3 regions of the Massilimicrobiota sp. An105 genome follow, and region 2 is predicted to be linked to each of the others. Evidence: predicted binding sites of a transcription regulator. Region 2 holds the regulator's gene; each other region holds the start of a gene.
What was found. The regulator HrcA, encoded in region 2, represses chaperone genes, less so after heat shock. The targets are predictions, from matches to a motif close to TTTTAGCACTNNNNNNNNNNNAGTGCTAAAA.
Positions count from the first base shown of each region.

Region 1: B5E48_RS03730 (GroES family chaperonin) is a predicted target of HrcA. The motif match lies at 9,181-9,211, and genes of this name have one in related genera.
Region 3: B5E48_RS03905 (ATP-dependent Clp protease ATP-binding subunit) is a predicted target of HrcA. The motif match lies at 3,609-3,639, and genes of this name have one in related genera.

Region 1 covers NZ_NFLY01000009.1:438-11,310, reverse strand. Annotated here, with positions in the region: gene B5E48_RS03780 (ABC transporter permease) at 1-622, opposite strand, end outside; gene B5E48_RS03775 (ABC transporter ATP-binding protein) at 616-1,320, opposite strand; gene B5E48_RS03770 (TrkH family potassium uptake protein) at 1,436-2,875, opposite strand; gene trkA (Trk system potassium transporter TrkA) at 2,875-4,242, opposite strand; gene B5E48_RS03760 (NAD(P)/FAD-dependent oxidoreductase) at 4,254-5,813, opposite strand; gene B5E48_RS03755 (aminoacetone oxidase family FAD-binding enzyme) at 5,797-6,951, opposite strand; gene B5E48_RS03750 (YebC/PmpR family DNA-binding transcriptional regulator) at 7,070-7,810, shown strand; gene B5E48_RS03745 (MBL fold metallo-hydrolase) at 7,838-8,506, shown strand; gene B5E48_RS03740 (VOC family protein) at 8,536-8,904, opposite strand; gene B5E48_RS03735 (DUF6440 family protein) at 8,914-9,108, opposite strand; gene B5E48_RS03730 (GroES family chaperonin) at 9,299-9,559, shown strand; gene groL (chaperonin GroEL) at 9,572-10,873, shown strand, end outside.
Region 2 covers NZ_NFLY01000001.1:85,569-96,441, reverse strand. Annotated here, with positions in the region: gene B5E48_RS00540 (L-serine ammonia-lyase, iron-sulfur-dependent, subunit alpha) at 1-128, shown strand, start outside; gene hemW (radical SAM family heme chaperone HemW) at 125-1,222, shown strand; gene hrcA (heat-inducible transcriptional repressor HrcA) at 1,327-2,364, shown strand; gene grpE (nucleotide exchange factor GrpE) at 2,375-2,932, shown strand; gene dnaK (molecular chaperone DnaK) at 2,953-4,773, shown strand; gene dnaJ (molecular chaperone DnaJ) at 4,823-5,947, shown strand; gene rpmB (50S ribosomal protein L28) at 6,043-6,228, opposite strand; gene B5E48_RS00505 (Asp23/Gls24 family envelope stress response protein) at 6,521-6,877, shown strand; gene B5E48_RS00500 (DAK2 domain-containing protein) at 6,890-8,551, shown strand; gene B5E48_RS00495 (sensor histidine kinase) at 8,849-10,180, shown strand; gene B5E48_RS00490 (GHKL domain-containing protein) at 10,174-10,873, shown strand, end outside.
Region 3 covers NZ_NFLY01000009.1:33,327-44,199, forward strand. Annotated here, with positions in the region: gene pknB (Stk1 family PASTA domain-containing Ser/Thr kinase) at 1-93, shown strand, start outside; gene rsgA (ribosome small subunit-dependent GTPase A) at 108-983, shown strand; gene rpe (ribulose-phosphate 3-epimerase) at 976-1,620, shown strand; gene B5E48_RS03890 (thiamine diphosphokinase) at 1,617-2,210, shown strand; gene B5E48_RS03895 (DegV family protein) at 2,229-3,125, shown strand; partial or broken gene tnpA (IS200/IS605 family transposase) at 3,280-3,555, shown strand; gene B5E48_RS03905 (ATP-dependent Clp protease ATP-binding subunit) at 3,697-6,267, shown strand; gene B5E48_RS03910 (RsmE family RNA methyltransferase) at 6,359-7,105, shown strand; gene B5E48_RS03915 (hypothetical protein) at 7,093-7,863, shown strand; gene mtaB (tRNA (N(6)-L-threonylcarbamoyladenosine(37)-C(2))-methylthiotransferase MtaB) at 7,875-9,182, shown strand; gene B5E48_RS03925 (UDP-N-acetylmuramoyl-L-alanyl-D-glutamate--2,6-diaminopimelate ligase) at 9,169-10,650, shown strand; gene deoC (deoxyribose-phosphate aldolase) at 10,622-10,873, shown strand, end outside.

The DNA of each region.
Region 1 (10,873 bases), on a different contig from region 2:
CTAAAAAATCATTGTTTTCATTTAAAATTTCAATATATCCAGCATTCGTTCCATCACCCAAAGTATTCGTTCCACGATCCGTAATAGCAATATAACGAACATCATTCACAACACCAACGATTTTAAAAGTCTTTTCACCTTGATCATTATGAATAGAAATCTCGTCACCAATCTGATAATCTTCTGCCAGCATTTCTTCATCAATGACACATTCATTGTCTTTTTGAGGATAACGCCCATCAACCAGATAAGGTTGATTAAGCATATCTTGATCATATTGTTCACTGGCGTAAACAGTAACTCCTGCCAGTGAATCATTATGATGAATCAAAGCATCAAATTGATAACCATATTGAATATCTTCAATACCCGATATATTTTGAATTTCACTAATATCATCTTTGGAAAAACCTAATGATGCCATATATGTTAAATCAGCATAATGGTGTTTGTCCAAGTAATGATCCATTGATTGAGTCATTGTTCCCGGTGTATTTCTTAACCCTGCAAAAAAAGCCGCACCTAAAAATACAATCGCAAAAATGGAAAAAAATCTTGCTTTAGATGTTAAAATTGTTTTTCTGAGATTTTTCCAATAAGCTTTTTTCTTTCTTTTTACCATTCAATTTCCTCGATTGGTTGTGGGTTTTCATTGATTTCAACCCCATTGACCTTTCCATTTTTTAAATGAATCACACGATCTGCCATCGGTGCTAAAGCAGAGTTATGAGTAATCACAATGACTGTCATCTGATAAGTATCACACATTTCCCTTAATAAAGATAAAATTGCCTTCCCCGTCTGATAATCCAATGCTCCAGTTGGTTCATCACATAACAAAAGTTTTGGATTTTTAGCAATCGCTCTGGCGATAGCCACACGTTGCTGTTCTCCTCCAGATAATTGTGCTGGAAAATTCATCATACGATCTGATAGTCCAACTCTTTCTAACACATTTCGTGCATCTAATGGATTTTTACAAATCTGAGAAGCCAATTCAACATTTTCTAATGCTGTTAAATTTTGAACTAAATTGTAAAATTGAAAGACAAATCCAATATCATTACGTCTGTATTCTGTCAATTTTTTTTCATCATATAAGGCAATGTTTTCACCATCGACGATAATCGAACCACTGGTTGGTGAATCCATACCCCCAAGTAAATTTAAAATTGTCGTTTTCCCGGCTCCCGAAGCACCAACAATAACGACAAACTCCCCTTTTTCAACAGTAAAATCAACACCATCACTGGCATTAATTGTAATATCCCCCATTGTATAGCTCTTAACTATATTTTTAAATTCAATTAATGCACTCATTTTTATAACCACCTTTTTTATTAGTGTATCACATTTTATGACAAAAAAAAATATGGTGTGAAGAATAACAAAAAATTCCATAATAAAAAAGAGTCGCTTTTTTTACAAACAACTCTTACTTTTTCCATAAAGAACGTGAAAAGAACATTAACAATGGGAAAATCTCCAAACGACCTGCCAGCATATCCAATGATAAAACAATTTTTGACAAATCTGTTAAACTAGAAAAATTTCCTGTTGGTCCAACAACACCAAGACCAGGCCCAACATTATTAAAACATGTCGCAACAGCACTAAATGCTGATGTAAAATCAATATTTTGTAAAGAAACAAATAAAAGTGATAAACCAAATAATAAGAAATAGAGCACCCAATAAACATGAATATTATTTAAAGTAGATAACGATAAATGTTTCCCTTCAAATACAACTGAAACAACACTATGTGGATGGAGCATATGCTTCATTTCAGCAATAGCACTTTTAACTCCAATAATAATACGTGAAACTTTCATCCCACCACCTGTTGAACCTGCACAGGCTCCAACAAACATCAACAAGACTAAAATTGTTTGTGAAAATAATGGCCATTGTCCATAATCAGCAGTGACGTAACCTGTCGTCGTGATAATAGATCCAACTTGAAAGATAGCATAACGAAAAGCTTCAAAAATAGAATGATATAAAGGTAAAATATTAAACGATATCGCAATGGCTGAAGCAAAGATAATAATAAGATACCAGCGTAATTCTTCACTTTTAAAAGCTGCTTTGAATTTCTTAATCGCAACAAAATATATCAAATTAAAATTAATACCAAATAAAATCATAAAAAAGGTAATAATTCCATCACAATAAGCACTATTATAATAAGCTATTGAAGCATTTTTAATTGCAAATCCACCTGTTCCAGCAGTTCCAAAACTATTTAATAAACTATCAAAGAAAGGCATTCCACCCAACATCAAAAGTATGACTTCAAGAATTGTTAAAACTGTATAAAGCTGATATAAAATCTGTGAAGATACTGTTATTTTAGAAACTAACTTTCCTACAATAGGACCTGGCATTTCCGCTTTTAAAATATGTAAAGTAGAACCATTGGCATCTGGTAAAAATGCCACGACAAAAACCAGAATCCCCATACCACCAATCCAGTGTGAAAAGCTATGCCAGAATAGACTGGCATGTGATAAAGCCTCAACATCTGTTAAAATAGATGAACCCGTTGTTGTAAAACCTGAAACTATTTCAAAAAAGGCATCTACATAAGAAGGAATTTCACCTGTCAAGCAAAAAGGAATAGCTCCAAAAATGGATAAAAAAATCCATGCTGCAGCAACGACTACAAAACCTTCTTTAGCATAAATGATTTTATTTTGAGGTTTATGTAAGCTCATAAGCTTTCCTATAAAGCATAATAAAATTGCAATAATAAAATATGCCAAACCTTCCTTTTCATGATAAATCATACCAGTCAAGCATGGTAAAAGCATCAACAGCCCCTCAATCATGAGCATTTTACCAAGCGTATAAAAAATCATACGTCTATTCATCAGTGAATTTCCTCAAAAATATCATTAATATCTTTAAGAGGGGTATGGTAAGCAATGACTATAATACGATCGCCAACATTTAAAACATCCTGACCATTAGGAATAATTGTCTGATTTTGACGAATAATACCACCAATCAATAAATCTTTCTTTGTTTTCACTTGAGCTAATGGAATATTGCAATATTTTGTTTTTTCATCAACAATAAATTCAACGGCTTCCACTTCTTCATTGACAATCTTATATAATGTCTGAACACTAGAAGAACGATCATGATTTTCTTTGACACGTAAATAACGAATAATTTGAGAAGTTACTAAAACTTTTGGATCAACAATACTATCTATACCTAATTGATCAATAACACCATTCAGATTCATACGATTCACTTTTGCGATAGATTTCTTTACACCCAATTGTTTTGCTACTAGGGCTAAAACAATATTTTCTTCATCCAATCCCGTTAAACTGACTAAGGCATCACTTCTATTGACGCCTTCTTCCATTAAAATATTTTCATCACTACCATCTCCTTCAATAATGACAGAATATGGCAGTTGTTCAGACAATTGAATACAGCGTTCATGATTTCTTTCAAAAATCTTTGTCTTAATTCCATGTACAGCTAATTGTCTTGCTAAATAATAAGTAATTTTACTTCCACCAATAATCATAACATGTTTGATTTTTTCTGATACAAAACCAGCATCTAAACAAAACTTTGTTAAATCTTTATGTGAACCAACAACATAAATATGATCTTGACCCTTTAAAATAAAATCTCCATCGGGAATCATAACCTTATCGTTACGTTTCACCGCACAAATTAATACTTGAGATTTTGTAACAGAAGACAATTGACTTAAAGCAATAGAATCTAGTTTCATTCCATTACAAATACGCAATTCAATAATTTCTACTTTTCCCTTCGCAAAAGTATCTATACGCATGGCTGATGCAAACAAAATTGTTCTTCTGATATCATTTGCAGCTTCCAACTCAGGATTAATAATCATAGAAAATCCTAATTTATTTTTTAAGATTTCACTTTGTAAAGAATAGTCAGGATTTCTAACACGCGCAATGATGTGCTTAGCTCCTAATTGCTTAGCTAATAAACAAGATAAAATATTCAATTCATCCGATGTCGTTACTGAAATAACAACATTGGCTTTATCAACACCCGCTTCTTGTAAGACTTGAAAATTGGCCCCATTTCCACTAATTCCTAAAACATCATATTGGTTAACAACATTTTCTACTTTCTGACTATTTTGATCAATAACAACAATATTATATCCTTCATTTGATAAATAATGTGTCAGCATCTGTCCCACTTTTCCTAATCCAATAATAACAATATTCATAATTCCTCCCACTATTTATATGTCTTTAGGATCTGTTCCGCACACATCATCCCATCAATTGCAGATGACATAATACCTCCAGCATAACCAGCACCCTCTCCAATTGGGTAAATTCCTTTCATTGATGATTGAAAGTTTTCATTTCTTAAAATTCTAACTGGTGCACTACTTCTTGATTCCACTCCTGTTAAAATTGTGTCCTCATCAATAAATCCAGGCATCTTTTGATTCATTAATAACAAACCTTCTTTTAAAGAATGATTAATGAAATCAGGAAATATCTGATTTAAATCACAAAGCTGATATCCTGGCTGATAAGTTGGCTTAATCTTACCTAATGGATTGACTTCATTATTTATATAATCCATAGCTTTTTGTACCGGAGCATGAAAATGCCCACCACCTAACATAAATGCTTTCTTTTCTAATTGTCTTTGAAATTCAATTCCTGCCAATGGATGTGAACTACCAAAATCATCTGTGGAAACAGTGACTAAAATAGCACTATTCGCATTTTGACCATCACGTGCATAATAACTCATCCCATTAACACATAGCGTTCCATCTTCATGTTGTGATGGAACAACATAACCACCAGGACACATACAAAATGTATAAACACCTCGTTTTCCACTTTGTACAGCAAGTTTATATGTTGCTGCCTTTAAATATGGTGAAGAAGCACTTTTCTTATATTGAATTTGATTGATTTTTTGTTGTGATTGTTCAATACGTACGCCTACTGCAAAAGCTTTTTGTTCAAGAGTCATACCTTTTTGATAAAGTAATTCATAAGTATCACGTGCACTATGACCAATAGCCAATACAAGTAAATCAGTATTCATCACTTCAGTCTGACCATGATGTAAAACAGTAACATGATAACTATCTGATTCCTGTTTAAAATCAATCATTTGTGTTTCAAATAAAAATGTGACTCCTTTTTCAATTAAAAATTGACGCATATTTTGAATAACTTGACGTAAATAATCTGTACCAATATGAGGTTTATGAAGATATAAAATATCCTCTGGCGCACCAAATTGAACAAAAGTTTCCAATACATAACGAATACGTTCATTTTTTATACCAGTTGTTAATTTCCCATCAGAAAAAGTTCCAGCTCCACCTTCACCAAATGCAATATTACTTTCACAATGCAAGCAACCATTTTCTAACAAATCAGCCACTGCTTTTTCTCTTTTTTCAATTTCCTGACCACGCTCAATAACAGTCACTTTCTGACCACTCATAGCCAAAACATAGGCACAAAATAAACCAGCTGGCCCACTTCCTACAATCATGACACTTTGATCATTTGATGGTAAATAATGATATTGATATGGTTGAACACGTTGAAGCTGTGGAAATTTTCTTAAATACTGCTCTTCATCATGAACCTGAAAATCAAAACTACATATAAAATGAACATTTTGTCTTCTTGCATCAATAGATTGTTTGACCAAAGTTACATTTCGAATTTCTTTTTCTCGAACATTCAAATATTGTGATATGACTTTTGCATAACGTTTTTCTCCTAATTTGACTTTGACATTATGAATTCTTAACATATACATTCCTTTCTATAGCCTGCGCTACACGATAAGCACTTGCCAATGCAAAATGCAAATTATATCCTCCACACATTCCTGCTACATTTAATATTTCTCCTATAGCAAACATACTAGGATATCTTTTTAATTCTAAATCATAAGTGACATCTTCTAATGATAATCCTCCTTTCATCACCTGTGCATACTGCGCTTCTCTGATACCTTGAATATCTAAACGATAATGTTTTAATAAAAAAGCCAGTTTTTGAATAGGAAGATCTTGATATTTTTGAAAATATGATGCAATTTTATGATTTAACATACCTTCTAAAAATAATGAAGATTGCTGAGATAAATATTGACATAACTGATTGTGACTTAATTCGTCAAAAAAATCAATATATAATTGATATTGATGATGTTTTTTATAAAAAGATGACAATTGCATAACAGCAATACCACTCACACCATAGTCAGTAAATAATAATTCACCTTTTTCCTGATGAATACACTTGTCATTTTCCATCAACGAAAAAGTCCCCTTCACTCTTACACCTTTTAAAGCTTTTAAAACAGGTGATGTATAAAACTGAACTAAAGAAGGTAATGGTTCAATCACTTTTAATTGAAGCTGCTTTAAAATATGATAACGTGATTCATTCATGCCTGAAAGTTTCCCTGCTTCACTCCCCATGGCCAAAATAACAATATCAGCATGAAATGTTTGTTTTGATGTTACAATTCTATATTGATTTTGACATTCAATGCGATGAACTTCCTGTTCATAAAAAAATAAAACCCCTGCTTCTTGAGCACGTTGCATCAATACATTTTTTACTGATAAAGCCTGCTCGCTTTTAGGATACAAAAGATGACCCTGATATAGACAATATAGTCCTATTTCTTTCATTTGACTAACCATATCAAAATCTTGAATAATCGACTGAACAATATCTAAATTATCACTATCATAATATTGTTGATCCATATTTTGATTAGAAAGATTACATCTTCCATTTCCAGTTGCTAAAAGTTTCTTTAAGGGAGATTGATTTTGTTCTAAAACAATAACATCATCTTGAGGATATTTTTGTTTTAATAAAACAGATAAATAGACACCTGAAGCTCCAGCTCCAACAATCACTATTTTTCTCATAATTTCTCCTTTCTTCATTCAATTCTATATGAAATATAGTGATTATACCATTTTTTATTGAAAAATCACTAAAAAATGTTTATAATACTAAAGGAATTTTCAAAGGAGGAATTTTATCATGGGAAGAGCACATGAAGTGCGTAAAGTTGCAATGGCAAAAACTGCAGCTAAAAAAGCGAAATTATATTCTCGCTATGGAAAAGAAATTTATTTAACAGCAAAAGCTGGTGGACCTGAATTAGATGGAAATTTAGCATTAAGACGTTTAGTAGATAAAGCAAAAAAAGAACAAGTTCCTGCTGATGTTATTAAACGTGCTATTGATAAAGTCAAAAGTGGTGTAACAGAAAACTATGAACCTATTCAATTTGAAGGTTTTGGACCAGGAAACTCAACATTAATTGTAAAATGTTTAACTGATAATATTAATCGTACAATTTCTCAAGTCCGTCCTGCATTTACGAAAGCAAAATCTAAATTAGGAGCTGAAGGTTCTGTCGCTTATTTATATAATGTAGAAAGCACTGTTGTTTTAAGTGGTATGAGCGAAGACGAAGTTTTAGAAGCTTTAGTTATGGGTGATGTTGATGCTAAAGACATTACAACATTAGAAGATGGACGTATTAAAATAACAGGTGAACCAACAGATTTAAATAAAATCAAAACAGCTATTGAAGCTGTTAAAGAAGATATTGAATTTGATGTGGATGATATTACAACAACACCTCAAGACTATGTAGAACTTGAAGGTGAAGATATGATGTTATTTGATAGATTAATGGGATTATTAAATGATTGTGATGATGTTGATGAAGTTTACCATAATGTTTCAAATTATGATGAAGGAGAAGAAGAATAACATGTTTCGCATGTTATCTTTTTTTATATGAAAGTTACACATTTATATCATAGTGGATGTTTAGTAGAGTTGGAAGAGCACCTTCTTCTATTTGATTATTATCAAGGTCAGCTCAATCTTAATCATAACAAACCACTTTATGTATTTGTTTCCCATCGTCATTATGATCATTATAATCCCAATATTTTTAAAATTCATCATCCTCATATAACTTATATTTTATCTAGCACATTACGCCATAAATATGAAGCTTATTATGTTGATGCACACCAAACTTATCAAATAGATGACATGTCGATTCAAACGCTTCTTTCAACCGATGAAGGATGTGCTTTTCTTGTCCATGTGGAAAATCAGACAATATATCATGCTGGTGATCTTCATTGGTGGCATTGGGAAGGTGAACCAGAACAAGACAATATATATCAAAAACAGACTTACCTCCAAGAAATCTGTTCTATCAAAGAACCAGTTGATCTTGCTTGTGTTGTTGTGGATATTCGTCAAGAAAAAGACTATTTATTAGGCTTAAATGCTTTTTTAAGACATGTTCCAACAAAATACATTTTACCAATTCACTATTTTGGACACTATGAAACAACAAAACTCCTATTACAAGAGCATTTAGACAATCCCTATCATGCTCAAATCCTGCCTGTTACCCATCAAAATCAGACATTTGAAATTCTCGTATAAAAAGAACCTTTCGCACAAAGGTTCTTTGCTTATTTTTGTGGTACAATTTCCAGCCAGTAATCATCAGGATCATGAATAAAATAAAGTCCCATTGCTTCATTTTCAAAACATATGCATCCCATGTCTTGATGCAATTGATGATATGCTTCATAATCATCAACAACAAAACAAATATGACTTTCATTTTCACCTAATTCATAAGCCTGTGGATGATCTTTTAGCCATGTCAATTCTAATTGAAAAGAGGCTTCACTATCAGTCAGATAAACAAGTTTAAAACTTCCATCCGATGCTTCCTTTTCTCTGACAACAGTAAGTCCTAATGCTTTTTGATAAAATGCGATACTTTTTTCTAAGTTTGTAACATTAATATTACAATGATTAAATACAGCTTTCATGTCGTCCTCCTATTCTTCATCTGGAAATACCGTTGTAATAATAGGTCTTCCTTCTCTATCAACTAATACTGTCAGTCCTGCACCAACGGAATTACTATGAAAAAGATAATTCACACCTGTTTCTTTATCAACCCATATTTCAGAAGTTTGAAGTATTTTTTCTGAACTATAAGTTTTTATAAATCTCTCATATTTTTTTGCCATAATCTTCTCCTTTTTTTTAATTATAACAAAAGAGAAGTCTAAATAAAAATATTTTTTCATATATTTTAAGGATTTTAGCACTTTTAAAATCATAGTGCTAAAAGTTCATATTCAGTTCATATATCATGCTATAATAATAGTTGTTAGCAAACAAGATATATGAGTGCTAAAACATAAGGAGGAATACAAAATGTTGAAACCATTACATGATTATGTGATATTAAAAAAAGAAAAAGCTGAAACTCAAACAGCAAGCGGAATCATTTTAACAAGTCCAAAAGAACAAGCAAGCAATCAAGCGACTGTTGTCTCTGTTGGGCCTAAATGTGATGAACACTTAAAAGAAGGTATGACTGTTATCTTTAAAGAATATTCAGGAACAAAATTTAAAGATAATGATGACGAATATATGATTTTAGAAGAAGAAGATATTTTAGCTATTATTGAATAGGAGGAATAAATAATGAGTAAAGAAATTCGTTTTTCTAAAGATGTCAGAGATGCAATGTTAAATGGAGTTAATACTCTTGCAGATGCAGTAAAAGTCACTATTGGTCCTAAAGGACGTAATGTTGTTTTAGATAAAGGGTTTGGATCACCTTTAATTACAAATGATGGTGTTTCAATTGCTAAAGAAATCGAACTAGAAGATGCATTTGAAAACATGGGTGCAAAACTTGTATATGAAGTAGCCAATAAAACAAATGATGTTGCTGGTGATGGAACAACTACAGCAACAATCTTAGCTCAAAGTATGATTCAAAATGGTTTAAAAGCTGTTGAAAAAGGTGCAAACCCTGTTTTAATGCGTGAAGGTATTGATTATGCAAGTAAGGAAGTTGCAAAATATATTTTAGATAAATCTCATAAAGTAGAAACAAGCAATGATATTGAAAGTGTTGCGACAATCTCTTCTGGAGATAAAGAAATTGGTCAATATATTGCTCAAGCCATGGAAAAAGTTGGTAGAGATGGTGTCATCAGTGTTGATGAATCTAACAGCTTTGATACAGAATTAGAAGTTGCTGAAGGTATGCAATATGATAAAGGTTATGTTTCTCCATATATGGTTTCTGATAGAGAAAAAATGACTGTTGATTTAGATAACCCATTAATCATGGTTACTGATCAAAAAATTAATACAGTTCAAGAAATCTTACCAATTCTTGAACAAGTTATGCAATCTAATAAACCTTTATTATTAATTGCTGATGATTTTGAACAAGAAGTTATTTCAACATTAGTTGTTAATAAATTAAGAGGAACATTTAATGTTGTGGCTACAAAAGCTCCTGGTTTTGGTGATAATCAAAAAGAAATCTTACAAGATATTGCCATTTTAACAAATGCTAAATTCTATAGTAAAGATTTAAATATGAATTTAAAAGACATGCAAATGACTGATTTAGGATCTGCTAAGAAAATACACATTACTAAAGATCATACAACAATGATTGGTGGTAGTGGTGATAAGACTGCTATTGATCAACGTGTTAAAGAAATCACTGAACAAATGAATAATTCTAAGAGTGATTATGATAAAAAGAATTATGCTGAAAGATTAGGTAAATTAAGTAATGGTGTTGCTATTATCAAAGTTGGTGGAGCTACTGAATCTGAATTGAAAGAAAAGAAATTAAGAATTGAAGATGCTTTAAATGCCACAAAAGCTGCTGTTAGTGAAGGAATCGTTATGGGTGGTGGTGTTACATTAGTTAACGCTTATGTAGCTTTAAAAGACCAGTTAAAAGATTCTAACGTAGAT
Region 2 (10,873 bases):
ATTTAAGAAAAAACAAAGTGTCTTTTGATACTATTGTCAAAGTCATGAAAGAAACGGGTAAAGATTTATCTAGTGATTATAAAGAAACCTCTCTAGGTGGATTGGCGAAAGAATTTGGTTTATCATGAGTGCTTTATATGTTCATGTTCCATTTTGTCAGCATATTTGTAGTTATTGTGATTTTTGTAAAGTCTTTTATGATGAAAAATGGGCCTGGGATTATTTAAAAGCTTTATCTTTTGAAATAAAAGATAAAGCTTTATCAACATCTTATGATAGTATCTATATTGGTGGTGGAACACCAACTGCTCTTACTTATCAGCAGCTTCAATACTTATTTGAATTATTAAAACCTTTTTCCAAACAAGTTCAAGAATATAGTATTGAAGTCAATCCAGAAACAATGGATCAAGAAAAATTAGAGCTTTGTTTTCAAAATGGTGTCAATCGTTTAAGCATTGGTGTCCAGACCTTTCGTGATGATTTATTAAAAAAGATTGGTAGAGTTCATACCTCTAAACAAGTTTTAGAACTCATAAAAGATGCTCAAACAATAGGCTTTCAAGATATTAATATTGACTTGATGTATGGTTTACCAGATCAGACATTAGAAGATGTTCAAGCAGATATTCAACAATTATGTCAATTAGACATAGGACATGTTTCCTATTATGCGTTGATTTTAGAGGATCATACAATCTTGAAAAATATGAATTATCAGCCTTTGAATGATGAAGAAGATGCCAAGTGGTATCATTTTATACGACAAGAATTAAAAAAATATGGTTTCCATCAATATGAAGTGAGTAATTATTATCGTTATAAACCATCGCTGCATAATCTTGTATACTGGCATTATCAGGATTATGAGGGGATTGGTCTTTCTGCACATTCGTTAAAAAAACATCATCGTTATGAAAATACAAAATCTTTGACACGTTATTTGAATCATCATTATTTAGAAAATGATATTCCATTGTCTATGGAGGATTGCTTGTTTGAAAAAATCATGATGGGTTTACGTTTGAATGAAGGGATTTCTCTTGAGGAAATGAAAAGATTATTTGATATTGATTTTCAAGTGAAATATCAAGATGTCATTACCAAATATCAGAATATGAATTTTTTAGAAATAACGAATGGATATTTAAAAACAACATCTTTAGGGATGGATTATCTTAATAATATTTTAATAGATTTTTTAGAAGATGAACAGGGATGACCTGTTTTTCATTCTTTTTTAGCACAAAAGTGTTGACAGTGCTAAAAAGATGAGTATAATGTAATTAGCACAAGAGGAAAAGGAGTGCTAAAGGAGGCTATGATATGCTGACAGCTAGGCAATTACTGATTTTAAAATGTATTGTTGAAGAATTTGTGGAAACGGCTGAGCCAGTAGGATCAAAAACCTTAATGACGAAATATCAGCTTCCTTATTCGAGTGCAACAATTAGAAATGAAATGTCGTTTCTAGAAGAACACGGTTACTTAGAGAAGACGCATACGTCTTCAGGGCGTGTCCCATCAACAAAAGGATATCGTTTTTATGTCGATACCTTGATGCAACCTAGTGTAGATGACGAGGTGAAAAATCAGGTTTCAACAATTTTGGGAGACCGACATCGCTCTTTAAATGAAATTATTAAAGAGAGTTGCCAAATTTTAAGTCAATTGACTCATTTGACAACAGTCGCATTAGGACCAAATGCAATTTATGAACATTTACAGAATATTACGCTTGTTCCTTTGTCTGAACATACTGTGACAGCCATTATCGTCACAGATAAAGGACATGTCGAAAATCGAAACTTCAATATTACGAATAATGCTTATATGGAAGATTTAACGAGTTGTGTCAATGTCATGAATGAACTGCTTGATGGAACACCGATGAATCAAGTCGTTTATCGTTTAGAAAGAAATGTCAAACCTATATTAAGTGCTCGTATTAAAGAACATGAAGTTCTATTCAATGCTTTCTTGGAAGCATTTATGAAGTTTGCGAATAACAATGTTTATTTTTCTGGAAAAGAGAATATGTTATATCAGCCAGAATATAACGATGTGAATAAATTACGTCGTTTAGTAACTGCATTTGAAAATTCACAATCTTGGAAAAGTTTGGAACCGATTGCTTTGGAAGATGGTGTAACGGTCAGAATTGGAAGTGATTCACCAATAAAGGATTTAAATGATGTTTCGGTGATTTCAGCTTCGTTTAAAACAGGGAATGAGTCTAAAGGATCTATTTCAGTCATTGGGCCAACGCGTATGCCTTATGAGAAAGTCGTTTCTTTAGTTGAGTATATTTCAAAGAGCTTAGAAGAAGTTCTTGTAAGTCAAAATGATGAAGATGATGAATAGAGGTGAAACAATGGCAAAGGAAAAGGAAACTGAAAAAGAAGAAGTGACAGAAGAAGTTGTAGATGAACAAACAAATGAAAATGAAGAAAAGCAAGATGAGAATACAACAGAAAGCTTAGAAAAGCAAATGAAAAAATTGGAAGAAGAAGTCAATACATGGAAAACGGATTATTATAAAGTTTTTGCAGATATGGAAAACTTAAAAAGACGTTTAGAAAAAGAACATCAAAATTCATTAAAATTTATGATGCAGTCATTTATTGAAGAATTGCTTCCAGTAGTGGATAATTTTGAACGTTCGTTGAATGTGCAAAATCCAAGTGAAGAAGTTCAAACTTTCTTGAAAGGTTATCAGATGATCTTTGATCAGTTGATGAACATTTTAAAGAAAAATGGTGTAGAAGTGATTGAAGCTCAAGGTAAAGAATTTGATCCAAATCTACATCAGGCAGTAATGACAACACAAGATGAAAATTTTGATCACAATGTTGTTGTAGAAGAACTTCAAAAAGGTTACAAATTGAAAGATCGCGTTATTCGTGCATCTTTAGTCAAAGTCAATGAATAAATTTTAGGAGGATGATCATTATGGGTAATAAAATTATTGGTATTGATTTAGGAACAACAAACTCATGTGTAAGTGTGATGGAAAATGGTGAAGCAAAAGTTATTGCAAATCCTGAAGGATTAAGAACAACTCCATCTGTTGTTGCTTTCAAAAATGGAGAAATTATTGTTGGTGAAGCTGCTAAACGTCAAGCAGTTACAAACAAAGAAACTGTTATGTCAATTAAAAGACATATGGGTACAAATTATAAAGAACATGTTAATGGTAAAGATTATACACCTCAAGAAATTTCAGCTATGATTTTACAAAACTTAAAAGCAACTGCTGAATCTTATTTAGGTGAATCAGTTAATCGTGCTGTTATTACAGTACCTGCATATTTCAATGATGCTCAACGTCAGGCAACAAAAGATGCTGGTAAAATTGCTGGATTAGAAGTTGAACGTATTATCAACGAACCAACTGCAGCAGCATTAGCATTTGGTGTTGATAAATTAGATAAAGAACAAAAAGTTTTAGTTTATGACTTAGGTGGAGGAACATTTGACGTTTCTATCCTTGATTTAGCTGATGGTATGTTTGAAGTTTTAGCTACTGCTGGTGATAACCATTTAGGTGGAGATGACTTTGACCAAGCTATCATGAACTGGATTGTTGCTGAATTCAAAAAAGAACAAGGTGTTGACTTAAGTAACGATAAAATGGCTATGCAACGTGTAAAAGAAGCTGCAGAAAAAGCGAAAAAAGATGTTTCTGGTATGATGCAAACTCAAATTTCATTACCATTCATTTCGGCTGGTCCAGCTGGTCCATTACATCTTGAATTAACACTAACAAGAGCTAAATTTGATGAATTAACACATGATTTAGTTATGCGTACAGAAGGACCTGTAAGACAAGCATTAAGCGATGCAGGTATGTCTCCAAGTGATATTGATCAAGTTTTATTAGTTGGTGGATCTACACGTATTATTGCAGTTCAAGAATCAGTAAAGAGATTACTTGGAAAAGAACCTAACAAATCAGTAAACCCTGATGAAGTTGTTTCTATGGGTGCTGCAATCCAAGGTGGAGTTATTGCTGGAGATGTTAAAGACATTGTCTTACTAGATGTAACACCATTATCATTAGGTATTGAAACAATGGGTGGAGTTATGACTGTCTTAATTGAAAGAAATACAACTATCCCAACAACTAAATCACAAATCTTCTCTACTGCTGCTGATAATCAACCTGCTGTTGATATCAACGTATTACAAGGTGAAAGAACAATGGCTAAAGATAATAAACAATTAGGTTTATTTAAATTAGATGGTATTGAACCTGCACCTAGAGGAGTACCTCAAATTGAAGTAACTTTCAGCATTGATGTTAACGGTATTGTTAATGTTAAAGCAAAAGATATGAAAACACAAAAAGAACAATCTATCACTATTCAAAACTCAACTGGTTTAAGTGATGAAGAAATTGATAGAATGGTTAAAGAAGCTGAAGCAAATAAAGCTGATGACGAAAAGAAACGTAAAGATATTGAAACAAGAAATAAAGCTGAACAAATGATTAATGAAATCGATAAAGCTTTAGCTGAACAAGGTGATAAGATTGATGATAATCAAAAAGCTCAAGCTACTGCTTTAAGAGATGAATTAAAGAAAGCATTAGATGCTAACGATATGGCTACACTTGAAGCAAAAATGAGTGAATTAGAACAAGTTGCTCAACAAATGGCAGCATATCAATATCAACAATCACAACAAGGAGCTAATCCAACAGGTGATGCTTCAAATACAGCAACTCAAGATGATGATGTTGTTGATGCAGATTTTACAGAAAAAAATTAAAATAAAGCCAAGGCTTTGCCTTGGTTTTATCTAGTCAAGAGGTGAGATTATGGCTGAAAAAAGAGATTATTATGAAGTGCTAGGTATATCAAAGAGTGCCAGTGCTGATGAAATAAAAAGAGCATATCGTAAAATGGCTAAAAAATATCACCCTGATGTCAATAAGGAACCTGGAGCAGAAGAAAAGTTTAAAGAAGTTCAGGAAGCCTATGATGTTTTATCTGATGACAATAAAAAAGCTGCCTACGATCGTTATGGTCATGCTGCATTTGATCAAGCTGGTGGATTCGGTGGAGGAGCCGGAGGCTTTGGCGGATTTGGTGGCTTTGAAGATGTTGACTTAGGAGATATTTTTGGTTCATTCTTTGGTGGTGGAGGATCACGTCAAAGAAAAAGTGGACCTATGCGTGGTGAAGACCGCTTTGTTCAATTAGAAATTGATTTTATGGATGCTATTAAAGGTAAGAAGGCAGAAATTAAAATCAATTATGATGAACAATGTTCACATTGTCATGGAACTGGTGCGAAAACACCTAACGATTATCAGACATGTTCTAGATGTGGTGGAACAGGTACGATTCGTACACAACAACGTTCGCCTTTTGGAACATTTGTAAATCAGACAACATGTCCTGATTGCCATGGTACAGGTAAAGTGGTTAAAGAAAAATGTCCTCACTGTCATGGTAATGGATATGTCAATAAAAATATAACAGTTGAATTAAATATACCAGCTGGTATTAATACACACCAACAGTTACGTGTTCAAGGTAAAGGACGTCGTGGTACAAATGGTGGACCTAATGGTGATTTATATGTTGAAATCTATGTCAAACCACATCAACACTTCCAGCGTGATGGTAGAAACATTTATATTTCTATTCCAATTTCAGCAGTTGATGCCACTCTAGGTTGTGAAGTAGATGTCCCAACGGTTTATGGTGATGTGACATTAAAAGTTCCAGAAGGAACACAACCAGGTACAACATTACGTTTAAAGGGTAAAGGTGTGAAGGATTTACGTAGTGATAATTATGGAGATCAATTTGTTAAAATTGATGTTAAGATTCCTACAAAATTATCTCGTGAAGAAAAAGATCTTTATCATAAGTTAAAAAAAGCCGCAAAAAAAGAATCAATCTTTGATCAATTCAAAAAAGGTTTTAGAAGATAGCATGAATTTGTTATCTTCTTTTTTCATATGATAGGGTATAATGATTGAATAAAAGGGCATAAAAAAAGCATCCAGGAAGGATGCAATCTTTATCATTAAGCACTTTTTCTAAGAGTTCTTAATTCTCTTGCTGAAATTTTTACTTTTTTTGGTTTACCATTGACTAAAATAGTAGCTTTTTGTAAGTTAACATTCCATTTTCTCTTAGTTGCATTTAATGCATGAGAACGAGAATTACCAGACATAGGTCCTTTTCCGCTCACTTCACATTTTCTAGCCATTATATTCACCATCCTTTACAAAGTGTCATTCACATACCTAAGTATAATATCATTAATAAAATGAAAATGCAAATACTTTTTTATATAAACATAAAAAATATTTTGTATTTGAACGTAAATATAATATATGAAAAATATGAATATTTCAATATTTTTTTAAATTTTATTTACAAGATAATATAAGTGGGTTATAATGCGTATGCATTGTTATGAAATAATTGTCAACAATTTAAAAATAAGATATAATATAGTTAACTATTTATGAATTTATGATAAGAACGGAGGAATAGTTATGATAACAAAAACAACTGATTTAGGAGATATTCATCTTTCATTAGATGTCGTTGCTAGCATTACTGGGGGTGCTGCAACTGAATGCTATGGAGTTGTTGGAATGGCAAGCCAAAAGATTATGAAAGATGGTTTTTATGATCTTTTAGGTAAAGATAATTATGCTAAAGGGATTGTCGTAGAAGATGGGGAAACAGGAATCATTTTAAATGTCTATATTATCGTTGGATATGGTGTCAAAATTTCTGAGGTTGTTTATGAAGTTCAAAAGAAAGTGAAATATGTTTTAGAAACAACTTTAGATATTGATATTGAAGCAGTGAATGTTTTTGTACAAAGCATTCGTGTAACAGATTAGTGGAGGGTTAACATGAGAATCATTGATGGTAAACAGTTTAAAGAGATGGTTATAACAGGTGCGACTGTTTTGCATAATAATCATCCAGAAATTGATGCACTAAATGTTTTTCCTGTGCCTGATGGAGATACAGGTACAAATATGTCTTTAACATTTAGTTCTGGGGCAGATGAGATTGAAAAGTTAGATTCTAACGATATATATGAAATTTCAAAAAAATTATCTAAAGGTTTATTGATGGGAGCAAGGGGAAACTCTGGTGTTATTTTATCACAGATCTTTAGAGGTATTTCTATGGCTTTTGAGGGAAAATCTCAAGTGGATGCTGTAGAATTAGCACAAGCTTTACAAAATGGAGCAAAAGTAGCTTATAAAGCTGTTATGCGTCCTGTTGAAGGTACAATTTTAACTGTCATAAGAGAATCAAGTGAAGCTGTTGTAAAATATGCAAAACCTGGTATGGAAATCGAAGATGTTTTTTCTTACTTTGTAAAAGAAGCTGAAGAATCATTGGAAAGAACACCAGAACTTTTACCTGTATTAAAAGAAGTTGGTGTTGTTGATAGTGGTGGTGCTGGTCTATTATTGATTTTAACAGGGTTTATGGCTGCTTTAGCTGGTGAAGAAATTGAACGTGTAGATATTAATAACGATAATGCAAAAGAAGCACTTGTTGATGTTGAATCTGATAGTGAAGATGCATATGGTTATTGTACAGAATTTATTTTTAGATTGGATCCAGCAAAAATAAAAGTTTTTAAAGAAGAAAATTTACGTAATGAACTAGAAAGATTGCCTGGTAATAGTATTGTTGTTGTTCAGGATGAAGATATCGTGAAAGTTCATGTGCATACATTAAAACCAGGAAATGCTTTAAATGTGGCACAAAGATATGGTGAGTTTATTAAATTAAAGATTGAAAATATGCAAGAACAGCATAATTCTATTTTAGAAGCTAATAGTACACCTGCTGCTAATGCAAAAGCTACATTAACAGCACCAAAGGAAGAACCTAAGGATGTGTCTATTATTAGTGTGGCTGCTGGTGACGGTATTAAAGATATGTTCTTAGAATTGCATTGTGATTATGTTGTCAGTGGTGGACAAACAATGAATCCTTCTGCTGAAGATATCGTTCAAGCTATTCGTGATGTTAATGCAAAACATGTCATTATATTACCAAATAACTCAAACATTGTGATGACAGCACAACAGGCAGCTATTATTTTAGAAGATGAAGTAGATGTTCATGTGATTCCTTCTAAAACAATTCCACAAGGTTTATCAGCATGTATTATGTTTAATCCAGAAGTGTCTTTAGAAGACAATTTAAATGAAATGAATGAAGCTATTGCAAATGTGAAAACAGGACAAGTGACTTTTGCGATTAAAGATACAAATATTGATGGTGTGGATATTAAGGCTAATCAATATATGGCATTATGTGAAAAAGAGATTATTGCCTGTGTTCCAAATAAAGTAGAAGCTTTAAAAGAAACTTTAAATGGATTGGTTGATGAAGATTCAGAAATTATTACTTTAATTTATGGTGAAGATGTAACTGAAGACGAAGTTGAAGATATTGAAAGTTATGTTGAAGATCACTTTGAAGCTGAAATCGAATGTGTAAATGGAAAACAACCGGTTTATTCATTTATCGTGGGTGTCGAATAGAATATTACGAAAGACAGGATAATATTTAAAAATATTTATTATAGAATACGGAAGGCTCGATTTTATCGAGCTTTTTTGCATCTTATGAAATAATAAAGAATATTGGGTTATTTTTTTAATGATTTTTGCACTTTTTTTATCTTGGCTTGCTTATCAAAACAAATTGTTTTTTCTGTAATGATAACAAATATTATTTTATTTTTGTTTTAGTAAGAGATCAATTTAATAAAAATGTTTTTACCACTACTTAAAATATTGATATAATGAATGACAAGAGATGATATTGAGGTGAATACGATGCTACAAATGACATTACTAAATGCTTTTTCTGAGTTTTTCTTCTTTATGCTTTATTATAAAACGACCAAAAAAGAGAAATCAAAGTTATTATTATTTATATTTGGTTTTGTTGTTAGTTGTTTTCATTCATTTATTTTATATCCTCTTTATTATCGTTATCATTTTGGACCTCTTTCTTTTAGTACAATTATCAGTATAACGCTTAATTGTTGTACAATCATTCTACTTGAAAGACAAAATATAAAAGAAATTATGATGAGAGTTACAGTCTTATATCTTTTCTTTCTTATGATATCATTTCCGATTGCTTTGATATTGGTATCACTCTGGCAATATGTTTGCATTATTTTCAATATTTCTCCACAAATCTTAAGTATTGGCAATACGTTATCAAATGCAGTAGGCTTTATTGTCTATTATTATCTAATGCTTTGGATCTATAAAAAGTTTGAATTAGAAAATGTTATGCAAAACATTCTCAAAAAATATAGAAAAACATGGAAAATGATATTTTTTGAAGTGGCTGTTTTCTTGTTGATATGCGGAATGGAAATTTCACAAAGCATTGAACTTAATACAGTAGCCATTAATATTTTAACGTATGTCTTTATGTATGTAGGAGTTATTTCTTTTACGAGAAGAGTAAGACTTCAACAGCTCCAAAAAGAAAGTGAAGAATTAAAAAACATGATTGTTGACCAGCAAAACATGTATATCAATGAATTAGAAGATATTCAAAAACAAATGCGTATTTTTCGACATGACTATCAAAATCAGATGTCATCACTATATTTATCAAGCCAAAAAGGAGATATAGAAAATGTAGAGAAATCATTAAAAACAATGATCAATGATTTTGATGAACACATTGGAAAGAAAATGAACATAACCAATCAGTTAGCTAGTATTCAAATTCCAGAAGTGAAGAGTCTACTGATGAAGAAAATAACTGAGATGCAAAAATCAAACATTTCAGTAAAGTTAGAAGTATTATATCCATTTTCTAAAATAAATATGCCAGCATTTGATTTCATACGCTGTCTAGGAATTCTTATTGATAACGCAATGGAAGAAGTGAAAGAGAATGATGGTAAAATTCATCTTGTTTTTCTTGCGGCAACCAATGGTCAGCTGACAATGACAATCAGTAATACGATTTGTAGAGAAATTGACTGCGAGAAAATATTTCAAGAAGGATATTCTACAAAAGGAAATAATAGAGGTATGGGATTAAGTATACTTCAAGAAATGATTCATCACAGTGAAAATATAACGATGGAAACAAGAGCAGAAAATAATGAATTTATTCAGGAGATAACAATATGTTAGTAACTATTTTAGAAAATTTGATTTTAAATTTTCTTTTAGCATTTTTGATCCTCATCCTTTATCAAAAAATAAGATATACGCAAGTCAATTATCTGAAAGCATTCGGAGTAACACTATTATCCTGTGTTGTCTACACACCTCTGTTTGGTATACTGCAGATACTTTTTCCTTCTTTAAATTCCTTTTTGAATAGTAGTAGTGCAATTTATTATGTCTTTGCGAATGTATCTAATATTGTGGTTTTTGAGATTATGATTTATTTACTGCTTGATAGAAATCTAAAGTTATCTATATTCCTTTTTTCACTTTTATGGTCCTTATATCAGCTGATCATCTATACATTTAATAACATGACTTATTTGCTTTCCAATAATCAGCACATACTCTATTATCTGCTTGCTTATGTGAATTTGTTTTTAACATATATGGTCATTGATTATCTAATCAAACGAAGTCATATCCATACATATGTAAATATGCTGGAGGAACATCCTATATCGTATCCTAAAACTATCGGATTATCTATTGGATTTTTGTTGATTTTTCCAGCAATGCAGATGATCATTCAAAGAGAAGAACCAGGATTCATGGCAATAGAACAATTCATACTGACATTTGTTGGCATATTTTTCCTTGCTTTATTCTATTTCGTTATCCAAAGTGTTCAAGCAAAAGAACAGCAGAAATATTTGA
Region 3 (10,873 bases), on a different contig from region 2:
GAAAACGAAAATAATAATACAACGACACCAAGTACTGACACTCCGTCTTCTTCACAAGTAACAGGAACAAATCAGATAACAGGACAACAATGAGGTAGAGAAAAACAATGCAAAAAGGACAAATTATTAAAGCTTTGGCAGGATTTTATTATGTTAAGTCACAGGGACAAGTTTATCAATGTCGTGCCCGTGGAAAATTTAGAAAAGATTCTTTAAAACCATTGGTTGGAGATTATTGTGAATTCTCTATTGAAAATCAAACTGAAGGATACATTTTATCCCTGTTACCAAGAAAGAACAGTCTTATTCGACCTCCAATCTGTAATGTCGATCAGGCTTTACTTGTTTTTTCTGCTAAAGAACCAGATATGAATTTATTACTGTTAGATCGTTTTTTGATTTTAATTGAACATCTTCAGATTCAACCGATTATTTGTATATCAAAAATGGATCTTGTGGATTCAAGTTTGATATATCATCAAATGAAACCTTATGAAGATGCAGGATATCAGGTTCTATATGTGAGTTCTAAACAAGAACAGGGGATAGAGGCTGTTAAGAATATTTTTAAAGATAAAGTAACAGTTGTTACTGGACAAAGTGGTGTTGGAAAATCAAGTTTATTAAATGCTTTGGATATTCATTTGCAGATTGATACAAATGAAATTTCAAAAGCTTTAGGACGTGGAAAACATACAACCAGACATGTTGAACTTATTGAGATGTATGGTGGTTATGTTGCAGATACACCAGGTTTTTCATCGTTGGAATTAAATATTGAACCAGTGGATCTGGCTATAAGTTATCATGATTTTCATGAACTTTCTAAACAATGCAAGTTTAGAGGATGTTTACATGAAAGTGAACCACATTGTGCAGTGAAAAATGCTGTTGAACAAGGGGAAATATCATCTCAAAGATATGAACATTATTTAATGTTTTTAAAAGAAAGCAAGTTATTGAAGGAGAAAAAATATGGTTAAAGTTGCACCGTCAGTTTTATCAGCTAATTTTGCTGAGCTCAAGAAAGATTTGGATTCTATTCGTGAATGTGGGGCAGACTGGATTCATTATGATGTAATGGATGGACATTTTGTACCTAATATTTCATTTGGTTATAGTATTTTAAATGATATTGCAAAAGTGAGTGACTTATATCTTGATGTTCATTTAATGATTGAAAAACCAATGCAATATGTAGATGCATTTATAAAATCACATGCTTCATTAATAACAGCGCATATTGAGGCTTTTCATCACGAACAGGAAGTGAAAACATTTATACAGTATGTTCATGATCAAGGCGTACATGTAGGACTAAGTGTAAAGCCAAACACACCTATTTCATCAATTCAACAATATTTAGATGATCTTGATTTAGTATTAGTTATGAGTGTTGAGCCTGGATTTGGCGGACAAACGTTTCAAGAGCAGGCGCTTTCTAAGATACATGAACTTTGTCAGTTAAAACAGAATCGTCATTATTTGATTGAAGTGGATGGTGGCATTAATGCTACGACAGGTCAATTATGTCGAGAAGCAGGTGTGGATGTGCTGGTTGCTGGAAGTTATGTTTTTAATGCTGAAAATAGAAAGGAAGCTATTGATTCTTTAAAATGAAAATAGGCATTTATAGTGGAATCAATGTTGGATCTGTGAAAGATTCAACAATTGAATATATTGGTGTCGATCAGGGTGTTTATCATTTATACCAGCAGGGAATTACACCTGTGATAGCTATTGGAGATATGGATTCTATTGAAAATGAGCAGATTCTTCAAGATATCAATATTCAGCGTTATTCGAGTATTAAAGATGACACAGATACTGCATTGGCAATACAATATGCTATTCAAAAGGGTTATGATGCCATAGATTTATATGGTGTGACACATCGCCGTATTGATCATTTTATGGCAGTACTATGTTTGTTAGAAAAATATCAGGATATCTCTATCACGATCTATGATGAATGGAACAAGATATTTGTTTTAAAACCAGGTCAACATTATCTTGCTAAAGATCAATATCATTATTTTTCTATATTTGCTTTTGATGAGAGCGTCGTGACATTAAAAGATTGTCATTATCCATTGGATCATTACATCTTAAAAAGAAATGATCCTCTGTGTGTATCCAATCAAACGAATGGAGAATATGCGATTGTGGAAAATTCACGACCTGTACTCTGTATTCAATCAATATCATAATGGAAAGGAGGAATAAGAATGTATCAGATAGTTTCAGATGGTTCATGTGATTTAGATCAGTTATTGATGAATCAGTTTCATATTCATGTTGTTCCATTTTATATAACAACGGATAATGAACACTATCAAAAAGAAAAAGAAGATTTAGAAGTGCATGAATTTTATCAATTTATGGTTGATCATAAAGATGTTTTTCCTAAAACTTCTATGCCTTCTATTGAAGATTATATAAAAACTTTTACACCTATCCTGGAAAATCAGGAAGATATTATATGTATATGTATTACGACTAAATTTTCTGGTTCCTATAACAGTGCTATGAATGCGAAAATGATGTTAGATGAAAAATATCCTGAACGTCAAATTACGATTATTGATGCTACTGTGAATACTGTTTTACAAGGTTTACTGGTTATTGAGGCTGCCCAAATGAAAGAAGCTGGCTATCAATATGACGAAGTGATTCAAAAAATTGAAAATATCAAATCGTCAGGACGTATTTTCTTTACAGTTGGAAATTTTGAATATCTCATTCATGGTGGACGAATTGGTAAAGTTGCTGGAGTTGCAGCGAAAACATTAGGAATTAGACCTTTAATTGTACTTCATGATGGTGAAATATTTGCAATGGGTGTTACACGTGGACGTGAAAAATCTAAAAAGAAAGTTCTTGACCATACTGTAAAATATTTTAAAGATAACCAGCTTTCACCAAATGATTATCGTTTTTGTGTTGGGTATGGCTATGATCAACAAGAAGGAGAAAAGTTTAAAGAAAGCTTGCAAGAGGTGATGTTACAAGCTTATCCAGACTTCCATGAACCTATTTTAATTCAACAAATTGGCGCTACAATTGGTGTGCATACGGGACCATATCCAATTGGTGTGGGTATTTTAAAAAAATATGATCTTTAGGAGAAATCCTAAAGATTTTTTGTTATTAAAAATACCACGTGTTATATGCGTGGTAAAAGAATTAAGCTTAGAGCGTTGAAAGTAAAAAGCCTCCAATGATACAATGAATTTAGCCTGGCAGCTAAGAAACAAAAGAATCAAAGGAGGTTAGTCTATGAAAGACACAAATAGTTTATCACATACATCATATAGATGCAAATATCATATAGTTATCGTACCAAAATATAGAAGGCTCATCATATATAATAAATTAAGAAGAGATATCATAGAGATATTGATACTGTTGATTAACAGATTCAAGGATGTAGAACTTATAGAGGGGCAAGCATGTCCTGACCATATACATATGTTGCTTGAAATTCCACCGAAAAATTCTATATCGGAATTTATGGGACAGTTGAAGTCAAAGTCTACACTGATGATATTTGATTTGAATAAGACAGGTTATTCATTATAAAAAAAGTATTTGAATTTTAATAAACATTTTAGCACTTCGGGGTTGACAGTGCTAAAAAACATGGTATACTATAATTAGCACTTGGATATAATGAGTGCTAAAGGAGTGATGAAGATGAATATAGAAAAATGGACAACAGCTATGCAGGAAGCTATGCAAAAAGCCATGCAACAGACTTTAGGAATGTCTTGTCAGGTTGTTGATGTTGAAGATTTTTTATTAGCATTATTGGAAGATACAAGTGGTATTTTATATCGTGTGCTATCAAAAGCAAATGTCAATATTCAACAGTTAGAAACATTTTTAAGAAATAAACAACAACAAAAACCAAGAGTCAATGGTGTTGATGAAAGTCAATTAAGAATATCATATGATTTGAATCAATTGTTAATAAAAGCTCAAAAAGTGATGAGTGATTATAAAGATGAATATACAAGTGTTGAACATTTGATTATGGCAATGTTTGAAGTGCAATCAACATTTATTCAAGATTTGATTCGACAATATCATTTAAATAAAAAAGAATTAGAAAAGATTATTCAGGAAATGCGAGGTGGAAATATGGTTAATAATCCACAACCAGAAAATCAATATGAAGTTTTAACAAAATATGGTAGAGATCTTATTCAAGATGTTAAGGATGGAAAATTAGATCCTGTTATTGGTCGTGATGAAGAAATTAGACGTGTTATTCAAATCTTATCACGTAAAACAAAAAATAATCCTATTTTGATAGGTGAACCAGGTGTTGGAAAGACTGCTATTGTTGAAGGATTGGCATGGCGTATTTTTAAAAATGACGTGCCTGTCAGCTTACAAAATAAGACTCTTTATGAACTTGATTTAGGAGCTTTGGTAGCAGGTGCTAAATATCGTGGTGAATTTGAAGAAAGATTAAAAGCTGTATTAAATGAAATTAAAAAATCTGAAGGAAATATCATTTTATTCATTGATGAGATTCATCAGCTTGTTGGAGCTGGAAAAACAGATGGTGCTATGGATGCAGCTAACTTATTAAAACCAATGTTAGCACGTGGTGAACTTCACTGTATTGGAGCAACAACGCTAGATGAGTATCGTATGTACATTGAAAAAGATGCTGCTTTAGAAAGACGTTTCCAAAAAGTTCAAGTTGATGAACCAGATAGTGACGATACAATTGCGATTTTACGTGGTTTAAAAGATAGCTTTGAATCTCATCATGGTGTACAGATTACAGATAGTGCCATTGTGGCAGCTGTGAATATGAGTGAACGTTATATTACCGATCGTTTCTTGCCAGATAAGGCTATTGATTTGATTGATGAAGCATGTGCATCTGTACGTATGGAAATTGATTCTTTACCAGAAGAATTAGATGTTATCACAAGAGAAAAGAATCGTTTGGAAATGGAACGTATTTCTATTGAAAAAGAAGATAAAAATGCAGATAACGAAAAACGTCTAGATGAAATTAAGAGTCGTATTGCTTCATTAGATGAACAAGTAACAGGTTTAACAGATAAATGGAAAGAAGAAAAGAAAGCTTTAGATCATATTAAAGAATTAAAAGATCAAAAAGTGAGATATGAAGCCCTTAAAGATAAATATGAAACTGAAGGTAATTTAGAAGAAGCTTCAAAAATCAAGTATGAAACATTACCTCGTATTAATAAAGAAATTGCTGATTATCAATCACAAGAGTCTGATGATGCTTTATTACAGGAAAAAGTAACAGTTGATACAGTCAGTGAAGTTATTGCTAGATGGACAGGTATTCCTATTCATAAATTGATGGAATCTGAAAGAGAAAAATTATTACATCTTGATGATACTTTAAGAAAAAGAGTTATTGGACAGGATGAAGCGATTGAAAAGATCTGTGATGCTATTTTAAGATCACGTGCTGGAATCAATGATGAAAACCGTCCAATTGGTTCATTTATGTTCCTTGGGCCAACTGGAGTAGGAAAAACAGAAGTTGCAAAGAGTTTAGCAGAACAATTATTCGATAGTGAAAAGAATATTGTCCGTATTGACATGAGTGAATATATGGAGAAGTTTAGTGTTTCTCGTTTATTAGGAGCTCCTCCAGGTTATGTTGGATATGAAGAAGGTGGCCAATTAACGGAAGCTGTTAGACGTGCGCCTTATAGTATTGTTTTATTGGATGAAATTGAAAAAGCCCATCCTGAAGTCTTTAATGTTTTGCTTCAAGTCTTAGATGATGGTCGTATTACTGATTCTAAAGGCAATGTTGTTAGCTTCAAAAATACAATCATTATTATGACATCTAATATTGGCTCACAATATTTATTACAAGGTAATAATGAAGAAACAAGACATGAAGTTGAAATGGAATTAAAAACTCATTTTAAACCAGAATTCTTGAATCGTATTGATGAAATTGTCATGTTTAATTCATTAGATAATCAAGTTGTTTATAAGATTATTGATAAATTTATTGCTCAGCTTTCTAAACGTCTAGAACAACAAAATATATCAGTTCAAGTGAGTGACGGGGCTAAAGAAGAAATCGCAAGAGAAGGTTTTGATCCTACTTTTGGAGCGAGACCACTTAAACGTTTCATTCAGGGACATATTGAAACTTTAGTTGCCAAAGAAATGATTAAAGGTTCTATTCAAAAAGATGATAACATTACGATTGATTATCAAAATCAACAATTTATGATTAGAAAGTCATAAGAGTGAGAAGGTTAGTAGAGGATTGACTTTACTAATCTTTTTTTCTTTTTATATTCAACAAAATGTGATAGAATAGCCAAAGGAGGAAGTTATGCAAAGATATTTTATAGATGCTCAAAATATAGAGGGATCATTCATACATATTGACCCTTATAATCATAAACATATGCAACGTGTCATGCGATATCATCAAGGTGATCGAGTGATTTGTATTTTACCAGATCATCATGTTTATATATATGAAATTATAGATATTGAAAAAGGAATACTTCAACAAAAAGAAGAGCTCATAGAAAATAATGAACTGGATGTTGAAGTGACTTTAATCTATGGCTTACCTAAAAATGATAAATTTGAATGGGTTCTTCAAAAGGCTACAGAATTAGGCGTTCGTAGAATTGTTCCTTTTCTATCACAAAGAAGTATTATTAAAACGGATGAAAAATCTTTTGAAAAGAAAAGAGAACGTTATACTCGTATTTTAAAAGAGGCAAGTGAACAATCTTGTCGTCAGACAATACCTGAGTTGACTTCACTTATAAAAATATCACAGTTAGAGAAATATTTAGGCGATGTCAATTTAGTTGCCTATGAAGAAGAAAGCAGAAATGGTGAAAAATCACTTTTAGCAAAAACGCTTCAAAAAGATTATCACACTATAACAATTATTGTAGGACCTGAAGGTGGTTTTGATGAAAGTGAAATTCAAAAGATGAAAGGGCTAGGTGTTCAGGCCTGCTCGTTAGGAAAAAGAATTTTACGTAGCGAAACAGCCCCGTTATATATGTTAAGTGTTATTGGATTTAGTAGGGAGTTGATGTCATCATGGGATTTATAGAAAGTTTAAATAAAATAGGGGTGGAAATTCCTCTTGCTAAAACACAATTATATCAAGAAATAGAAAGTCATCGTTCTTTTTTTGAAAAGATGGGCTTATCTTCAAAGATCAAGACTGATTTTGATTTGTTTTCATATGAAATTATATATCGAGGTCTATTAACGCAAAATCAGATTGAAAATATTTATGAGGGATTTTTAAATCAACATTATGATTTATTCGATTATTTAAATTATGATGAAAAACAAAAGATGTTTAATAATGATATTGCTGGAGTTTTAGAAACGGCTCCTCATTTCCAGGATTTACAGAGTCAAGTCATGATTTATATTCCTTATTTAGAACCATTTGTCAATCAGCGTTATACTCATGATTATCAAATGTTGCTATTAAAACAACATCGTGAATATATACAAAATTTTAAAGTGAATCTTCATACACCAATTGATATGTATGGTTATTCTATCTTTCGTACAGGTTTTTCTTCTTTGGAGAATGTATACGAAGATCAAAGACATATTTGCTTTTATTTTGATCCGCTTAAAACCATTTATATCTTTAAAAAAGATAATCATGAATTTTTGAATAAAGTTATCATTCAAGACGATAAAGCTCAATGTGAAGTTCGTATTGAAGATATTCAAAAGATTGCATATGATATTGAAAATTATTTGTATCTGGATTGTTTAGAAACATTGAAAGATTTGGAATATATTTCTTTAAAGAACTATAAAAAAATTATAAAAAAATATAAATAGAAAGGATTTTTATGAAAAAAGTTGCTTTTTTAACATTGGGTTGTAAAGTGAATACTTATGAATCAGAAGCGATGCTGAAGCTTTTTTGTGATGCAGGATATGAAAGTGTAGATTTTAAAGAACAGGCAGATGTTTATGTCATTAATACATGTACTGTTACAAACACTGGAGATTCTAAATCTCGTCAGATGATTCGTAAAGCTATTCGTCAAAATCCTCAAGCTACAGTATGTGTAGTGGGATGTTATAGTCAGGTTGCAAGCCAAGAAGTTGCAAAAATTGAAGGTGTTGGTGTTGTTTTAGGAACTCAGTTTAGAAATCGAATTGTGGAATTTGTTGAAGAATACCAAAAAACACATCAGACTGTTATTCATGTTGCTGATGTTATGAAACTATCTCATTTTGAAGATCTGGATATTGATGAATTTACGAAAAACACAAGAGCCTTTTTGAAAATTCAGGATGGATGTAATAATTTTTGTACATATTGCATTATCCCATACGCGAGAGGACGTATTCGTTCGAGAGATAAAGATAGCGTTTTAAAACAGGCTCAAAAATTAGTTGATCATGGTTTTGTAGAAATTGTTCTGACAGGAATTCATACGGCTGGATATGGACAAGATTTTGATAATTACAGCTTTTATGACTTATTGGTAGATTTAACAACAAAAGTGAAAGGTTTAAAGCGATTAAGAATTTCTTCAATTGAAATGAGTCAAATCACTCATGAAATCATAGATCTGATTGCTACATCACCTATTATCGTTGATCATCTTCATATTCCTATTCAGTCTGGATGCGATAAAATCTTGAAAAAAATGAATCGTCATTATACGACTGATGAATTTGCATCAAAGATGAAAGAATTAAAAGAAAAATTACCAACCTTGTCTATAACAACTGATGTTATTGTTGGTTTTCCTGGTGAAACTGATGAAGATTTTGAATCCACATATCAGTGGATTAAAGACATGCATTTTAACCAATTACATGTTTTCCCATATTCACCTCGTCAAGGGACACCGGCTGCCAAAATGAAAGATCAGGTAGATGGAAATGTTAAACATCAAAGAGTGAAAGCGTTGATGGATTTATCGCATCAGCTCCTTCATGAGTTTGCCAGCCAACAGATTGGACAGACTTTGAATGTTTTAATTGAAGAAGCTGATGGGGATTATATGATTGGTCATGCTTCTAATTATTTGAAAGTTAAAACGAAGTTACCATTGGATTCAGTAGGACATATCTATCCTGTTTTTATTGAGGAATGTCAAGATACAGAATTGATAGGAAGTGTTGTGAGTGAAGAAAATTAATGAATTATTTGATGTTGAAGAAGATTTTAAGATTCGTTCCATTCATAGTGATTCACGCTATGTAGGAAGAGATTCTATTTTCTTTTGTATTGATGGTTTAAGTGTAGATGGACATAAATATATTGAAGATGCTATATTTCAAGGGGCGAAATGCATTGTTTACTCTAAACCTCTAACATTTAAGCATAAGGATATTTTATATATCAAGGTTGATAATGTTTTAGATGAATTGAACAGAGTTGCTGATTTATTTTATGATCATCCTAGTTATAAAATGACGGTGATTGGTATAACTGGTTCAAGTGGAAAAACAATTGTTGCCTTGATGATTAAAAATGCTTTATCACAATTTTTAAAAATGGGATATATTGGGACAAATAATATTGAATATGCAGGTATTATTGAACAATGCCCATATACAACACCAGAAACTATTTTTTTACAAAGACATTTAAATGATATGGTGAAAAAAGATGTCAAAGGTGTAACATTAGAAGTATCAAGTCATGGTTTGGCTTTGAAAAGAGTTGATAGTGTTCATTTTGATATTGCTGTTTTTACAAATGTTTATGAAGAACATTTGGATTTTCATGGGACGATGGAAAATCTGATGGCTTCTAAAGCTAAGCTTTTTTCCTTGTTAGATGAAAAAGGTTATGCTATTTTAAATACAGATGAAGTTCGCTTTTACACTCTTGTCAAAGACTCTATCAAAAGTCATGTTCTGACTTATGGTATTGAACATAGAGCAGACGTCATGGCTAGAAATATAGAGTTATTTATTGATCATAGTGAATTTGATTTACAGGTTCATGATGAATTACATCATGTCTCAGTTCCTGTTTTAGCTCGTTTTAATATATCGAATATTCTGGCTGTTGTAACATCTTTATTAGCGCTAGAAATGCCGATTATGCAAATTATTGATATGATTGAACATATTCAAGGTGTTGATGGACGTATGGAATTATTAAGTCATCCATATCCTTTCCATGTTATTGTGGACTATTGTCAACATGCGAAAAGTTATGAAAAGGTATTTCAGTTTGCTCAACAAGTGAAGAAAAACGGAAGAATTATTGCTGTTTTTGGAGCACCAGGAAAGAAGAATTATAATAAAAGGCAAAAAATAGGGAAATTAGCGAATCAATATTGTGATCAGGTTATTTTGACGGCTGAAGATAATCGAGATGAAGATATTCAGGATATCTGCTTAGATATTCAAAAATATATTGAAAAACCTGTAAGTGTTATTATTGAAGATCGTCGCATTGCTATTGAACAGGCAATTGAAATTGCAAATCGTGATGATATTATTTTGATTCTAGGGAAAGGACATGAACAATTTATGGCTTCTGCAATTGGAAATGATCCTTATCCTGGAGATAAATATGTTGCTTTAGAGGCAATTCATAAAATCTTTAAAGGAGAAGAAGATGATGGAAAAGAAATGGAACAAATTTATTGATCACACATTATTAAAAGCGAATGCAACAAAAGATGAAATTACGCATTTGTGTGATGAAGCAAAGCAATATGATTTTGCTTCAGTATGTGTTAATCCAGTATGGGTATCTTATTGTGCAAAATACTTAGCAGATTGCGATGTGAAAATCTGTACAGTTATTGGATTTCCACTAGGAGCTAATACTTCAGAAGTGAAAGCATTTGAAGCAAAAAATGCTATTGAA